Regions from separate parts of the Anoxybacillus suryakundensis genome, predicted to be linked through region 2. Evidence: riboswitches for the same ligand, from Rfam matches in the RefSeq annotation. Region 2 holds a riboswitch; each other region holds the start of a gene.

Evidence for each region. A riboswitch is a leader RNA that binds a small molecule or an ion and turns the genes downstream of it on or off. The one in region 2 is predicted to bind S-adenosylmethionine.
Region 1: another riboswitch for S-adenosylmethionine. It lies ahead of metK (methionine adenosyltransferase); the one in region 2 lies ahead of ASC42_RS08985 (methionine ABC transporter ATP-binding protein).
Region 3: another riboswitch for S-adenosylmethionine. It lies ahead of mtnW (2,3-diketo-5-methylthiopentyl-1-phosphate enolase); the one in region 2 lies ahead of ASC42_RS08985 (methionine ABC transporter ATP-binding protein).

The regions. Positions count from the first base shown of each region.
Region 1 covers NZ_LIOK01000001.1:210,919-215,807, reverse strand. The annotation lists gene pckA (phosphoenolpyruvate carboxykinase (ATP)) at 1-1,038, opposite strand, end outside; SAM riboswitch class I at 1,213-1,321, shown strand; gene metK (methionine adenosyltransferase) at 1,443-2,648, shown strand; gene asnB (asparagine synthase (glutamine-hydrolyzing)) at 2,710-4,599, shown strand; gene ASC42_RS01015 (glycosyltransferase family 4 protein) at 4,590-4,889, opposite strand, start outside.
Region 2 covers NZ_LIOK01000010.1:60,049-64,937, forward strand. The annotation lists gene sufC (Fe-S cluster assembly ATPase SufC) at 1-676, opposite strand, end outside; gene ASC42_RS08970 (carboxymuconolactone decarboxylase family protein) at 860-1,204, opposite strand; gene ASC42_RS08975 (MetQ/NlpA family ABC transporter substrate-binding protein) at 1,276-2,100, opposite strand; gene ASC42_RS08980 (methionine ABC transporter permease) at 2,118-2,786, opposite strand; gene ASC42_RS08985 (methionine ABC transporter ATP-binding protein) at 2,776-3,804, opposite strand; SAM riboswitch class I at 3,876-3,981, opposite strand; gene ASC42_RS08990 (hypothetical protein) at 4,313-4,786, opposite strand.
Region 3 covers NZ_LIOK01000002.1:139,095-143,983, reverse strand. The annotation lists gene ASC42_RS01970 (carbon-nitrogen family hydrolase) at 1-609, opposite strand, end outside; gene ASC42_RS01965 (pyridoxal phosphate-dependent aminotransferase) at 710-1,882, shown strand; SAM riboswitch class I at 1,972-2,081, shown strand; gene mtnW (2,3-diketo-5-methylthiopentyl-1-phosphate enolase) at 2,141-3,364, shown strand; gene ASC42_RS01955 (2-hydroxy-3-keto-5-methylthiopentenyl-1-phosphate phosphatase) at 3,361-4,017, shown strand; gene ASC42_RS01950 (methylthioribulose 1-phosphate dehydratase) at 4,014-4,622, shown strand; gene ASC42_RS01945 (1,2-dihydroxy-3-keto-5-methylthiopentene dioxygenase) at 4,636-4,889, shown strand, end outside.

The DNA.
Region 1 (4,889 bases), on a different contig from region 2:
TGTTAAAAAGACGATTGTATGCGGGTGGCCAGCAACGCTTGGCTGAACGATGTTATCCATCGCTTCAAGCGGGTATGCGGCACGTGTATTTTCAGTTAACGTCGCATCGTCATAGTTTGGTATGCGCGTATCTGGGTCAATCATGACGTTTTCTAATACAGAACCGAAGCGAATCGCGTCAAAAATTTGTGGCTCTTTTTCACGTGATAAGTTAATGCACTTAGCATAACATCCGCCTTCAATATTAAAGACACCGTTGTTTGACCAACCGTGCTCATCATCGCCAATTAAGCGACGGTTTGGATCGGCAGAGAGCGTCGTCTTTCCTGTGCCTGATAAACCGAAAAAGAGCGCGACATCTCCTTCTTGACCAACGTTTGCTGAACAGTGCATCGGGAAGATTCCTTGCTCTGGCAATAAGAAGTTCATGACGGAGAAAATTGATTTTTTCATTTCACCTGCATATTCTGTCCCACCAATTAGCACAGTGCGACGTTCAAACGAGATGATAATAAATGTTTCTGAACGCGTGCCGTCAACAGCTGGATCGGCTTTAAATGTTGGAGCAGAAATGACTGTAAATTGTGACTCATGCGCTTGTAATTCTTCCGTTGTTGGACGAATGAATAACTGATGGGCGAATAAGTTATGCCAAGCAAATTCGTTGACAACTTGAATTGGCAAACGATAAGCTGGATCAGCGCCTGCAAAGCCATTAAATACAAACAATTCTTCTTTTGTCATTAAATAATCGATCACTTTGTTGTAAAGTTTATCAAATACTTCCTCAGAAATTGGTTGATTGACAGTTCCCCAATCAATTTTATGTTTAACAGATGGCTCTTCGACAATATATTTATCTTTCGGGGAGCGACCTGTATATTTTCCTGTTGTTGCACAAATCGCTCCTGATAAAGTAAGAATGCCTTCTTTCCGAGTTAATACTTTCTCTACTAGTCGTGGTACAGATAAGTTATGAAAAACCCCATCCCTTTGTAAGAGTGTCGATAATTTGTTTGTCAGTTCAATGGAATTCATTGGACAAAACCTACCTTTGTTTGATTTATCTTTATGTAAAAAGTATAACACATTTTAATAAATAGTCCATACTAATTAGCGTATTTTTCTTGAATTTATTTTCAAAATCATTACAGTAGAAAAAACGTTGACTCGCTGATGATATATGTGATATGATGCTGAGATGAACGGATACTCTTATCCCGAGTTGGTGGAGGGAGACAGGCCCGATGAAACCCAGCAACCGTCACGTATGTGAAAAGGTGCTAACCTGTGGCAAGGGAACGCCCTTGAACGATAAGAGTGAAAGGCGCAGACAAATGCAAAAACCTTTCCTCTGAAGGAAAGGTTTTTTTCACGATAGACCATAATAAGAGGGATGAGTACCGTATCATTTGTCATTATTATTGAGGAGGAATGTTTGAATGCCTAAACGTCGTCTGTTTACATCTGAATCTGTAACGGAAGGGCATCCGGATAAAATTTGTGACCAAATTTCCGATGCGATTTTAGATGCGATTTTAGCGAATGATCCAAATGCGCGTGTTGCGTGTGAAACGAGCGTAACAACAGGGCTTGTTTTAGTGAGCGGGGAAATTACAACATCTACATATGTAGATATTCCGAAAATTGTCCGTGAAACGATTCGTGAAATTGGCTATACGCGCGCAAAATACGGCTTTGATGCAGATACGTGCGCTGTATTAACATCAATTGATGAGCAATCTCCAGATATTGCGATGGGTGTTGACAAAGCGTTAGAAGCTCGTGAAGGGCAAATGACAGATGAAGAAATCGAGGCGATCGGTGCAGGTGACCAAGGATTAATGTTTGGCTTCGCGTGCAACGAAACGAAAGAGCTTATGCCGCTTCCAATTTCGCTCGCACATAAACTTGCGCGCCGTCTAGCTGAAGTGCGTAAAGAAGATATCTTACCTTATTTACGTCCAGACGGAAAAACGCAAGTGACAGTGGAGTATGATGAAAACGGCAAACCTGTACGTATCGATACGATCGTTGTTTCTACACAACATCATCCAGAAATTACACAAGATCAAATTGTACGCAACATTAAAGAGCATGTCATTCAACCTGTTGTTCCAGCGGAGTTGATCGATGAAAACACAAAATATTTCATTAACCCAACAGGTCGTTTCGTGATCGGTGGTCCACAAGGTGATGCAGGGTTAACAGGACGCAAAATTATCGTTGACACGTACGGTGGTTATGCTCGTCACGGTGGTGGAGCATTCTCAGGAAAAGACCCAACGAAAGTAGACCGTTCGGCAGCATATGCCGCTCGTTACGTAGCGAAAAACATCGTTGCAGCAGGTCTTGCAGATAAATGTGAAGTGCAGTTAGCGTATGCGATCGGTGTGGCGCAACCAGTATCAATTTCCATTGATACGTTCGGCACAGGTAAAGTATCTGAAGATGTATTAATTGAAGTGGTGCGCAACAATTTTGACCTTCGCCCAGCAGGAATCATTAAAATGCTTGATCTTCGCCGTCCAATTTACAAACAAACAGCTGCTTACGGTCACTTTGGTCGCACAGATATTGATCTTCCTTGGGAGCGTACTGATAAAGCGGAAGCGTTAAAACAACAAGCGTTACAGTTAGCGAAGTAAGAAAAGGGAGAGAGTTACGTCATGTAGCTCTCTCTATTTGTTAGTGAAACGGGGTGAAAACATGTGTGGCTTTGTTGGAGTGATATATGATCAACCAAATCAAATATGCGGTGAATGGAAACAAACGTTTCGTCAGATGAATGATGCGATTATTCATCGTGGACCAGATGACGAGGGATATTTTTTCGATGAGCATGTGCATTTTGCTTTTCGTCGTCTGAGCATTATTGATTTAGAGGCAGGTCATCAGCCGCTTTCCTATGAAAATGATCGATATTGGATTATTTTTAATGGAGAAATCTACAACTATATTGAATTGCGCGAGCAACTTGAGCAAAAAGGATATAAATTTACGACACATTCAGATACAGAAGTTATTTTAGCGTTATATGCTGAAACAAAAGAGGCTTGTGTTCAACAATTGCGCGGTATGTTTGCTTTCGTCATTTGGGATAAAGAAGAAAAAATAGTATTTGCTGCACGCGATCCGTTTGGTATTAAGCCATTTTTTTATACGATTGAAGATGATCGTCTTCTCGTTGCTTCGGAAAAGAAAAGCCTCTTATTAGCAATTGATGGAGATATCAACAGAGAAGCACTCCATCATTATTTAACGTTTCAATATGTGCCAGAGCCACTTACAATGACAGCAAATATTTGTAGACTGAAGCCTGGGCATTATATCATGAAAAAAATTGGCGAGCAACCAATGTTTGTTCGTTATTTTACACCAACATTTATGCCGATCCATCAATCAGAAGAAAAGTGGATTAGTGATATTCGTGATGCGCTATTCAAATCCATTGAAGTGCATATGCGTAGCGATGTGCCTGTCGGTTCTTTTTTATCCGGTGGGATTGATTCCTCACTTGTTGTTGCAATAGCTAAACAATTTCATCCGCAGCTCGAGACGTTTTCGGTTGGATTTGCTCGAGAAGGGTTTAGTGAAATAGATGTGGCGAAAGAAACAGCTGATCAACTACACGTTCGACATTACAGCTATATCATTTCTCCAGAAGAGTACGTACAAGCACTTCCACGTATCATGTGGCATATGGACGACCCGCTCGCTGATCCTGCCGCTGTTCCGCTTTATTTTGTCGCTCGTGAAGCGAGAAAGCGTGTGACGGTCGTTTTATCGGGTGAAGGGGCAGATGAATTATTTGGAGGTTACAATATTTACCGTGAACCATATTCGTTGCGCCTATTCAACCATCTCCCTCGGCCGATGAAGCGCGCATTGCGTATACTTGCCCGTCTTCTTCCTGAAGGAATGAAAGGAAAAAGTTTTATTGAACGCGGTACGACACCATTGCGTGATCGGTATGTTGGCAACGCGAAAATGTTTGAGGAAAAAGAAAAAGCTCTTACATTAAAAGAATACAATAGTGATTGGGAATATACGAACGTAACGAAACATTTATATGATGAAACAGCGTTATACGATCCTGTCGAACAAATGCAATATGTCGATTTGCATACGTGGTTATGTGGAGATATTTTGTTAAAGGCTGACAAAATGACGATGGCTCATTCGCTTGAGTTGCGTGTCCCGTTTTTAGATAAAGAAGTGTTCGCTGTGGCTAAACATATACCTGCTCACTTGAAAACAGCTAACGGTACAACAAAGTATATATTGCGGAAAGTGGCAGAAGGCATTGTTCCAGATCACGTATTGCATCGTAAAAAACTCGGTTTTCCTGTTCCGATTCGTCATTGGTTAAAAGATGAGTTGTACGATTGGGCAAAAACGATGATCCAACAAAGTGAAACGAATCATTTATTCCATAAGCATGTTCTTTTGCAGTTGCTTAATGACCATGCGACAGGAAAAGCCGATTATAGTCGAAAATTATGGACGGTACTGATGTTTATGGTTTGGCATGCCGTGTACGTAGAAGAAAAGTACGATTTTGCAAAGCTATCTCCACTTCTTCGCTCTTACGCGTAACGAGACTCGCGTTTATGCATCACTTGTTCATAGTGGGAAAGAAGTTCGGTGAATATGCTGTTCCAGTCTTTCGTTTCTGCGTATTCCCGAGCGGCTTTCCCCATTTGTTTTCGTTTTTCTTCATTTTTTAACATATATTCAATTGCTGCTCGCCAAGTGTTTAAATCATGAGGAGGGCATAATAAACCTGTTTGTTGCTCTTTCACAATTGTTGTTACGCCACCACGATTTGCGCAAACAACAGGAGTTCCTGATGCGAATGATTCTAATACGACATTGCCAAACGTTTC
Region 2 (4,889 bases):
TTACAATACGTCCTTGCATCATGACATGCACATAATCTGGTGTAATATAGTTTAATAAACGCTGATAGTGCGTAATGATTAAACAGCCGAAGTCGCTGCTACGCATTTCATTAACACCTTTTGCAACAACTTTTAATGCGTCAATGTCAAGCCCTGAGTCAATTTCATCTAAAATTGCAATTTTCGGTTGTAACATCATTAATTGCAAAATTTCATTTCTCTTTTTCTCTCCGCCTGAAAATCCTTCATTTAAATAACGATGCGCCATATCTGGATTCATTTCTAAAAACGCCATTTTTTCATCTAGTTGACGAATAAATTTCATTAATGAAATTTCGTTTCCTTCTCCACGACGCGCATTAATCGCTGAACGCAAGAAGTCGGCATTTGTCACACCGCTAATTTCGCTCGGATATTGCATCGCTAAAAACAACCCAGCACGAGCACGCTCGTCTACTTCCATTTCTAATACATCTTGACCATCTAATGTAATGCTTCCTTTTGTTACTTCATATTTTGGATGACCCATAATGGCCGCAGATAATGTCGATTTTCCTGTTCCGTTCGGTCCCATAATTGCATGAAACTCGCCGCCTTTAATTTCAAGGTTAACACCTTTTAAAATTTCCTTTCCGTCAATTGCAACGTGAAGATCTTTAATCGTTAATGTTGCCATAAAAAAATACCTCCAGTTTCACTTATGTTCATAAAACGTAATTCTCATTTTATTCTCATTACAATTTTATAACAGATGAAAAGTATTAGCAACCTTATTGCAAGCATTTTGATACTTTTTTGTTTCTAAAGTTTGTTCGCTTAATCACGTATGTAAAAAAGGATAGGAGACCTCCCTATCCTTTTAATGCATGCGAGTAAATTCATTAACACATTGCCGAACGAGCGTAACCGCTTGGCTCATCGTCGCTCCACCCGCTAAAGCAGCCGCAACGGCGCACGCTTCAAATATTTCTTTCTCTGTCGCCCCTTCATCAATGCACCCTTTCGTATGATAGATGGTGCAATATTCATCTTGTTTGGCGACGCTAATGCCCAATGCGATTAACTGCTTTTCTTTTTTCGATAACATCCCTTCTGCAAAACATGCTTCTGTAAACGCGTTAAACGTTTGCCCAACTTTCGGCATATGTTGCGTAAACGTTCCTAACCCTTGCTTATATTCGTGTAAACATTGTTCCATCGACATATGCACTCCTCCTTCCTTTTTATCATGCGTCGTTTTTCAAAAAATATAAAAGGATGCCCGATTGGACATCCTTATTTTGTCGCTGGAATAACTGCGCCATTATACTTTTGTAAAATGAAGTCTTGAATGTCTTTTGATTGCAATACTTCTACAAGCGTTTGAATTTCTTTACGTTTTTCGTCACCTTTGCGAACGGCAATAATGTTCACGTATGGGTTGTTTTCTGGCGATTCAACCGCAATCGGATCTTTTGCTGGATCTAAACCAGCATCTAACGCATAGTTTGCGTTAATTAATACTGCATCTCCTTCGTTGTTTTTATATACTTGTGGAAGCAATCCAGCTTCGACATCTGCTTCAAACACTAAATTTTTCGGATTTTCAACGATATCATCAACAGTTGCTTTCGTTTTGTCGACACCTTCTTTTAACTTAATTAACCCTTTTTCTTCAAGCATCGATAAAATGCGACCGTGGTCAGCAACCGAGTTGCTCATAATAATTTTCGCACCGTTTGGTAGCTCTTCAAGGCTTTTATATTTTTTAGAGTATACGCCGATTGGCTCAATATGAATACCACCAGCATTTACAAAGTCATAGCCATGTTCTTTCATTTGTGCTTCTAAATAAGGAATGTGTTGGAAATAGTTTGCATCTAACTCTTTATCCGCTAACGCTTTGTTCGGTAATACGTAATCTTGGAATGTCACAATTTCTAATTCAATACCTTTTTCTTTTAAAATCGGTTTTGCTTGTTCTAAAATTTCCGCATGTGGCACGTTTGATGCCCCAACGACAAGCTTATTCGTCTTTTCTTCCGCACTTTCGCTGTTTCCGCAAGCAGCAAGCGCTAATACAACAACTGCAGCAACAAGTAAAGAAATCCATTTTTTCATCTGTTTCTTCCTCCTTTTTATCGTTTATCTATTTTAGAAGTGACAAAGTCACCAATAAACTGAATAATAAAGACGATGATTAAAATGAGCACTGTCGCAACAAATGTAACGTCGTTATTGTTGCGTTGAAATCCTTCTAAATACGCTAAGTTTCCAAGCCCCCCAGCACCAACAACTCCTGCCATCGCTGTGTAACCAACGAGCGCGATTGCTGTTACCGTAATCCCAGATACAAGGGCAGGGAGCGCTTCTGGAAGAAGCACTTTCCAAATGATTGTTGTTGTCGTCGCTCCCATCGCTTTTGCCGCTTCAATGACACCTTTATCAATTTCACGAAGCGCAATTTCAACCATGCGTGCATAAAACGGTGCAGCACCAATAATGAGCGCTGGTAGCGCAGCATTCGCTCCAAGAATCGTGCCGACAACGAGCTTTGTAAACGGAATGAGCAAAATAATTAAAATAATGAACGGGATGGAACGGAAAATATTGACGAACGATGCGATCACACCGTTAATCAAACGATTTTCCCATATGTTTCCCTTAGACGTTAGAAACAACAACAACCCAAGTAAAATACCGAGCACAAATGTTGCTGCAACAGAAATAGCGGTCATATACAACGTCTCCATCGTTGCCGCCCATATTTTTTCCCAAACGACGTTCGGAAATAGTTCATTGGACATTCGCCAACACCTCCACTTCAACTTCTTGCTGGCGAATAAAAGCGAGCGCTCGCTCAACTTCTCCATTCGCACCATCTAAGTGAATGAACAACACCCCGTATGAACCGTGATGCGTTTGTGAAATTTTCCCTTGTAAAATATTTATATTCAAATCGAATTGGCGAATAAGTTGTGTAATGAGCGGTTGCTCAGCCGCTTCGCCGACAAACGTAAGCTGGACAACTTGGCCGTTCGGATAACGTTCAAGAAGATGCAACATCGCTTCTTTTGTTTCCTCCGGCTCCGTCACTTGCTGAACAAATCGTTTCGTAATCGGTTGTTCTGGCTTACGGAACACGTGAAGCACTTCGCCCATTTCGACAATTTTTCCGTTTTCCATTACCGCTACACGATCACAAATTTTACGAATAACGTGCATTTCGTGTGTAATTAATACGATCGTTAAGCCGAGGCGTTTGTTAATATCAACAAGCAAATCTAAAATGGAATCGGTCGTTTGCGGATCAAGCGCCGACGTTGCTTCATCACATAATAACACTTTCGGGTTGTTCGCTAATGCGCGCGCAATGCCGACACGCTGCTTTTGCCCCCCGCTCAGTTGTGACGGATACGCATGTTCTCTTCCTTGCAAACCGACGAGTTGAATGAGTTCATCGACGCGTTTCATTCGTTCTTCTTTCGGTACACCCGCAATTTCTAACGGAAAAGCAATGTTTTCGCGCACCGTTCGCGACCAAAGTAAATTAAAGTGTTGAAAAATCATTCCAATTTGCTGACGCGCTTGTCGTAATTGTTTCCCACTAATTTTCCCCATATCTTTTCCATCGACAATGACTTCACCACTTGTCGGCTTTTCTAGTCCATTTAGCAATCGAATGAGGGAACTTTTCCCTGCTCCACTATAACCGATGATGCCGAAAATTTCTCCTTGTTCGATATGCAAGTTTACATGATCAACCGCCGTCACATGTCCACTTGCCGCTTTATATACTTTCGTTACGTTTGATAAAGTAATCATGCTGTCACCTTCCTTCCATGAAAAAAGCCTTTCTGCTCAAGAGAACAGAAAGGCGTCATCATCCATTCTGTCTCTTATCTCCCAAAGCAAACGCTTTGTGTGAATTGGCACCATTTCAGCAGCACTGACGGTTGCCGGGTTTCATCGGGCACATCCCTCCACCTCTCTTGATAAGAGCGCTTTTAAACGCTTTATTCAGTTAACGTTTTAATGCATTCAAGGACATTTTTAAACTACGAAAGTGAGTATATCATCAAAAGAAGGACGGTGTCAATAAAAATTTTTTCAACTATTTCCCGTCATGATTAAGTGAACTGAATATATATATCATTGAGGAATCGCTACTCCTAGGATGTCGGGCTACGAACAACCCTCTGCTTTTGTTATGTAAACAGTGTGAGAGGCTTACCCAAAACGCATTAGCGTTTTAGATCAGCCTCTTCAGTTCAAAAAATGAAGTTAAACTTTCCAATTGTAGGCATACATAGTTACATGACAAACGGATCCTTTAATTACATTCTTCTTTTGTAATTTTAATCGTTACGTACACTTTATGAAAGGAGTCATAGTAGTCAGCTTGTGCAACACTAGAGGTATACCATTTATCAACTAATTTTAAGTAAGAATCAGTGTTTTCTAAAGAATAAATCCCCGTAATAGTAGAAGTCTTAGTCGTTAGATTTCGATCGTACGTAACTGTCATCGTCACTGTACCATACATACTCTGAACCGTTTTTGTTTCTTTATTTCCTCGGACAATCGTATCAAGTGGAGCAATTTTTGATTTTGAATTGCTTAATTTTGCTATTGAACTCCCTACTGCAGGAGTAACTGTAATTGTTACATTCCCCTCTTTATATACTCGTTTCGGGAGCGTACTAGCTTCAGTAGTAATTAACGACCCAAAAAAACCATCTAATAACAGAGTAGCAGTTAGTGCTAGGGTAGCAACTAAAATAAGCCTTCTAAATTGCCTTTTCATTATTTTCTCTCCTCACATAGTCCAATTGTAATGCTAGTTCTCCGCTACTTGTCCATAATGAGATAGACTTGTACATTAGCGCCAGTTAAACATCGGTATCATG
Region 3 (4,889 bases), on a different contig from region 2:
GTTCGGGTCTTTTCCTGCGCGGTTGCAAGCGACAACGTAACATTGATTTTCGATCGCCCGCGCCGTTAATAGCGTACGCCAATGATGAAGGCGAGAAAGCGGCCATTGCGCAACGACAAACAATACTTCTGCACCATGTAGCGCATGCGCGCGAATCCATTCTGGAAAACGAATGTCGTAACAAATGACGCCGGCACACGTCGTTTCATCGAGCGAAAATAGCCCCATCGTTTCTCCTGCTTGCAAATACAAATGCTCATCCATCAATTGGAACAAATGAAGTTTACTATATTCGCCAACGACGTCGCCGTTTCGGTTGACGACATACATCGTGTTCGTCATTCGTTCGTTCGTTTTTTTTGCGACCGATCCACCGACGATATGCACATCGTACGTGCGGGCAAGTTCGGAAAGAAACGATTTTGCCTCTTCGCCGTTTTCGTCAGCGATATGAGCAAGTCTCGTTAAATCATAGCCTGTCGTCCATAGTTCAGGCAAAACGACGACGTCAACGTCACGAGCGATTTGTTCGATGTAGCGCAAGGCGGTTTGTTTATTTTTTTCGGGTGTTCCAAACGCAATGTCCATTTGTATGCAAGCGATGTTCATATCATTCACCTCAACAAAAAATTTTCTTTACATTTTGATTTTTACGATATATGATACTTGACTAGAATTTCAACCTTTTTGTGAAGTAGGTGTGAAAAAAATGAACATATTTCCACAATCGAACGTGTTACAACAACTACCGAAGCAATTTTTTGCGTCGCTTGTGCAAAACGTACAGGCGGTCATCGCTGAAGGGCACGATGTCATTAATCTCGGACAAGGAAATCCCGATCAGCCGACGCCCGCACATATTGTGCGCGCGATGCAACAGGCGGTGGCAAAGCCGATGTATCATAAATATTCGCCGTTTCGCGGCTATTCGTTTTTCAAAGAGGCGGTGGCGACGTTTTATAAGCGTGAATACGGGGTGACGGTTGACCCGGAAAAAGAAGTCGCTATTTTATTTGGCGGAAAAGCAGGGCTTGTCGAAATGCCGCTTTGTTTATTAAATTCAGGTGATGTCGTCCTCGTTCCCGATCCCGGTTATCCGGACTATTGGTCGGGAGTCGTGCTTGCGCGGGCGCGCATGGAAATGATGCCGCTGCGGGCGGAAAACAGCTTTTTGCCCGCTTACGATGAGCTACCGAAAGACGTCGTTCGCGAGGCAAAATTGATGTTTTTAAACTATCCGAACAATCCGACAGGCGCGACAGCAACGGAATCGTTTTTTCAAGAAACCGTTTCATTTGCGGAAAAACATCATATCGCTGTCGTGCACGATTTCGCATACGGAGCGATTGGCTTTGATGGGAAAAAGCCGGTCAGCTTTTTACAAGTTGAAGGGGCAAAAGACGTCGGCATTGAAATTTATACGTTTTCGAAAACGTACAATATGGCAGGGTGGCGCATCGGCTTTGCGGTCGGCAACGAAAGCATGATTGAAGCAATCCACGTACTCCAAGACCATTTGTACGTCAGCATGTTCGGTGCTATTCAAGAAGCGGCAGCAGTCGCGCTACTCGAGTCGCAACAGTGCGTCGCCGAGCTTGTCGCCACGTATGAAGCAAGGCGAAATACGTTTATTCATGCTTTGCGTGACATCGGTTGGGACGTCCAAGCGCCAGCAGGTTCGTTTTTCGCTTGGCTTCCGGTGCCGAACGGTTATACGTCAGAAACATTTGCTGACCTGTTGCTTAAACAAGCGCACGTGGCGGTCGCTCCGGGGATCGGGTTTGGTGAACATGGGGAAGGCTATGTGCGCACAGGGCTACTGACGAGCGAAGACAGGCTAAAAGAAGCGGCTTGGCGCATCGGACAACTGCAACTTTTTTAAAAAATGATTGACAAATGCCACATGTGCTGTCATAATTCGAAGTAAATTTATGAAAAACGAACCATTCAAAAAATTTCATACATTGCGAATTCTTATCAAGAGTAGGCGGAGGGACGAGCCCGATGAAGCCCGGCAACCGACTTAAACAGCTGTTTAAGCACGGTGCTAATTCTCGCAGCAATACGCTGAGAGATAAGAAGAGACGAACAATTAGCCTCTTCTTATGAAGAGGTTTTTTATTTGTAAAGGGGTGGACATATGATTACCGCAACGTATTTGATTCATGACGACAAAGATTTAGCGAAAAAAGCAGAAGGTATCGCGCTTGGACTGACTGTCGGGTCGTGGACTGATTTACCGCAACTGGAACAAGAACAGTTAAAAAAACATAAAGGGATCGTTCAGTCGATTGAAGAGCTAGAGGAAGACGAGCGTGTCAATACGTTTTTTGGAAAGAGACTAAAACGTGCGCTTGTGCGCATTTCGTATCCGAGCGTCAATTTTAGTGCCGATTTGCCTGCCATTTTGACAACGACATTTGGCAAATTGTCGCTTGACGGAACGATTAAACTGATTGACTTAACGTTTTCCGACGAACTGAAGCGCGCATTCCCTGGTCCGCGCTTTGGGATTGACGGCATTCGCGAAAAACTTGGCGTCTTTCACCGTCCGCTTGTCATGAGCATTTTTAAAGCGGTGATTGGGCGTGATTTACAATACGTCACCGAACAATTGAAGCTGCAAGCGCTCGGTGGCGTTGATCTTGTGAAAGACGATGAAATTTTATTTGACAACGACTTGACGCCGTTTGACAAGCGCATCGTGGCAGGAAAACAAGCGCTTCAGGAAGTGTACGAACAAACAGGGCATCGGACGTTATATGCGGTGAACTTAACCGGAAAAACGTTTCAGTTAAAAGAAAAAGCGAAGAAAGCAGCGGAGCTTGGCGCGGACGTATTATTGTTTAACGTGTTTACATATGGACTTGATGTGTTGCAAGCGCTTCGTGAAGATGATGACATTCGTTTGCCGATTATGGCGCATCCGTCGTTTAGCGGAGCGGTCGCCTCATCGCGCGTATATGGCGTAAGCTACGCTTTGCTTCTTGGAAAACTGTTGCGCATGGCAGGGGCGGACTTTTCACTCTTCCCATCACCGTACGGAAGCGTTGCGCTTGAAAAAGAACAAACGGTTGCGATTCGCGATGAATTAACGAAAGAAGAACCGTTTTTGCGCGCGTTTCCTGTCCCATCTGCCGGCATTCATCCGGGGCTTGTGCCGCTTCTTGTGCGCGACTTTGGCATCGACTCTGTCATTAACGCAGGCGGTGGCGTGCACGGGCATCCGAGCGGAGCGGTCGGCGGCGGGCAAGCGTTTCGCGCTGCTGTCGAAGCGGTGCTTGCTGGGCGTTCGCTTCATGAGGCAGCGAAAGAACATGAAGCATTAAAACAAGCGCTTGACTTATGGGGAAGTGCATCATGAAGCCAGTCATTTTTTGCGACTTTGACGGGACGATTACGTTAAACGATAACATTATTGCTTTAATGAAACAGTTTGCTCCGCCGGAGTGGGAAGCGATCAAAGACGATATACTCGCCCAAACATGTTCCGTACAACAAGGGGTCGGGCGCATGTTTTCGCTGTTGCCGACGACGTTGAAAGAAGACATCGTGCAATTTTTGCTTGATACCGCACGCATTCGCGACGGATTTTCCGATTTTGTCGCGTTTACGAACGAACGACAAATCCCGCTTTATATTGTGAGCGGCGGCATTGACTTTTTCGTGTATCCACTTCTTCACGGACTCGTTGAAAAAGAGCGTATTTTTTGTAACAGCGCCGATTTTAGCGGGGAAACGATTCGCATTACGTGGCCGTATGCGTGCGATGAACATTGTCAAAACGGCTGCGGCTGCTGCAAGCCGTCGCTTCTTCGCAAACTTGCACCAAAAGGGGCAAAAACGATCGTCATTGGCGACTCCATTACCGACTTGGCAGCAGCCAAACTAGCCGATCACGTCATGGCGCGCGACTTTTTGCTTGAAAAATGCCGTGAGCTCCACTTGCCGCATACGCCGTTTACGACGTTTTTTGATGTCATTGACGTGTTAAAAGAAAGCGAGGTGATCGCGTGAGACAACAAAAATGGGTAGAGCTTGCCGAGGTGAAACGAGAGCTAGCGGCGCGCGACTGGTTTATGGGGACGAGTGGCAACTTGTCGATAAAAGTGAGCGATGAGCCGCTTACGTTTCTTGTCACTGCGAGCGGAAAAGATAAGCGAAAAGAGACGGCGGAAGATTTTTTACTTGTCGGTGCCGACGGACAGCCAGCGGAGGCGACGCACTTGAAACCGTCAGCCGAGACGCTTCTTCACGTTAAAATTTACAATAAAACGAACGCCGGTTGTGTGCTTCATGTCCACACCGTCGACAATAACATTATTTCCGAATGGTACGGCGAAGAAGGGGAGGTCATTTTTACAAATCAAGAAATGATTAAAGCGTTCGGCTTATGGGAAGAAGATGCGGCGTTTCGCATTCCGATTATTCCGAATTTCGCTCATATTCCGACGTTAGCAAAAGCGTTTGCCGACCATGTTCATGAAGATCGAGGAGCAGTGCTTATTCGCAACCACGGCGTGACCGTATGGGGAAAAGATGCGTTTGAAGCGAAAAAGTTTTTAGAAGCTTGCGAGTTTTTATGTCAGTACTATGTAAAATTACTACTTTTAAAACGATAAGGGGGAGTATGGTATGGCAGTTATTAAAGTGCGCAACACAGGTGAAGTGATTGAAGGAAAGGAAAACGTTGCAGCGTTTTTAAATAAGCAAGGAGTGTTATATGAACATTGGGATGCAAAGAAACTTCCCGCTCATCTACAAAACAAATTTGTATTAACAGACGAAGAAAAAGCGCACATTTTAGCAGCGTTTCAAACAGAAATTGAAGATTTAGCAAAACGAAGAGGCTATCAAGCGTGGGATGTTGTTGCCCTCTGCGAACAAAC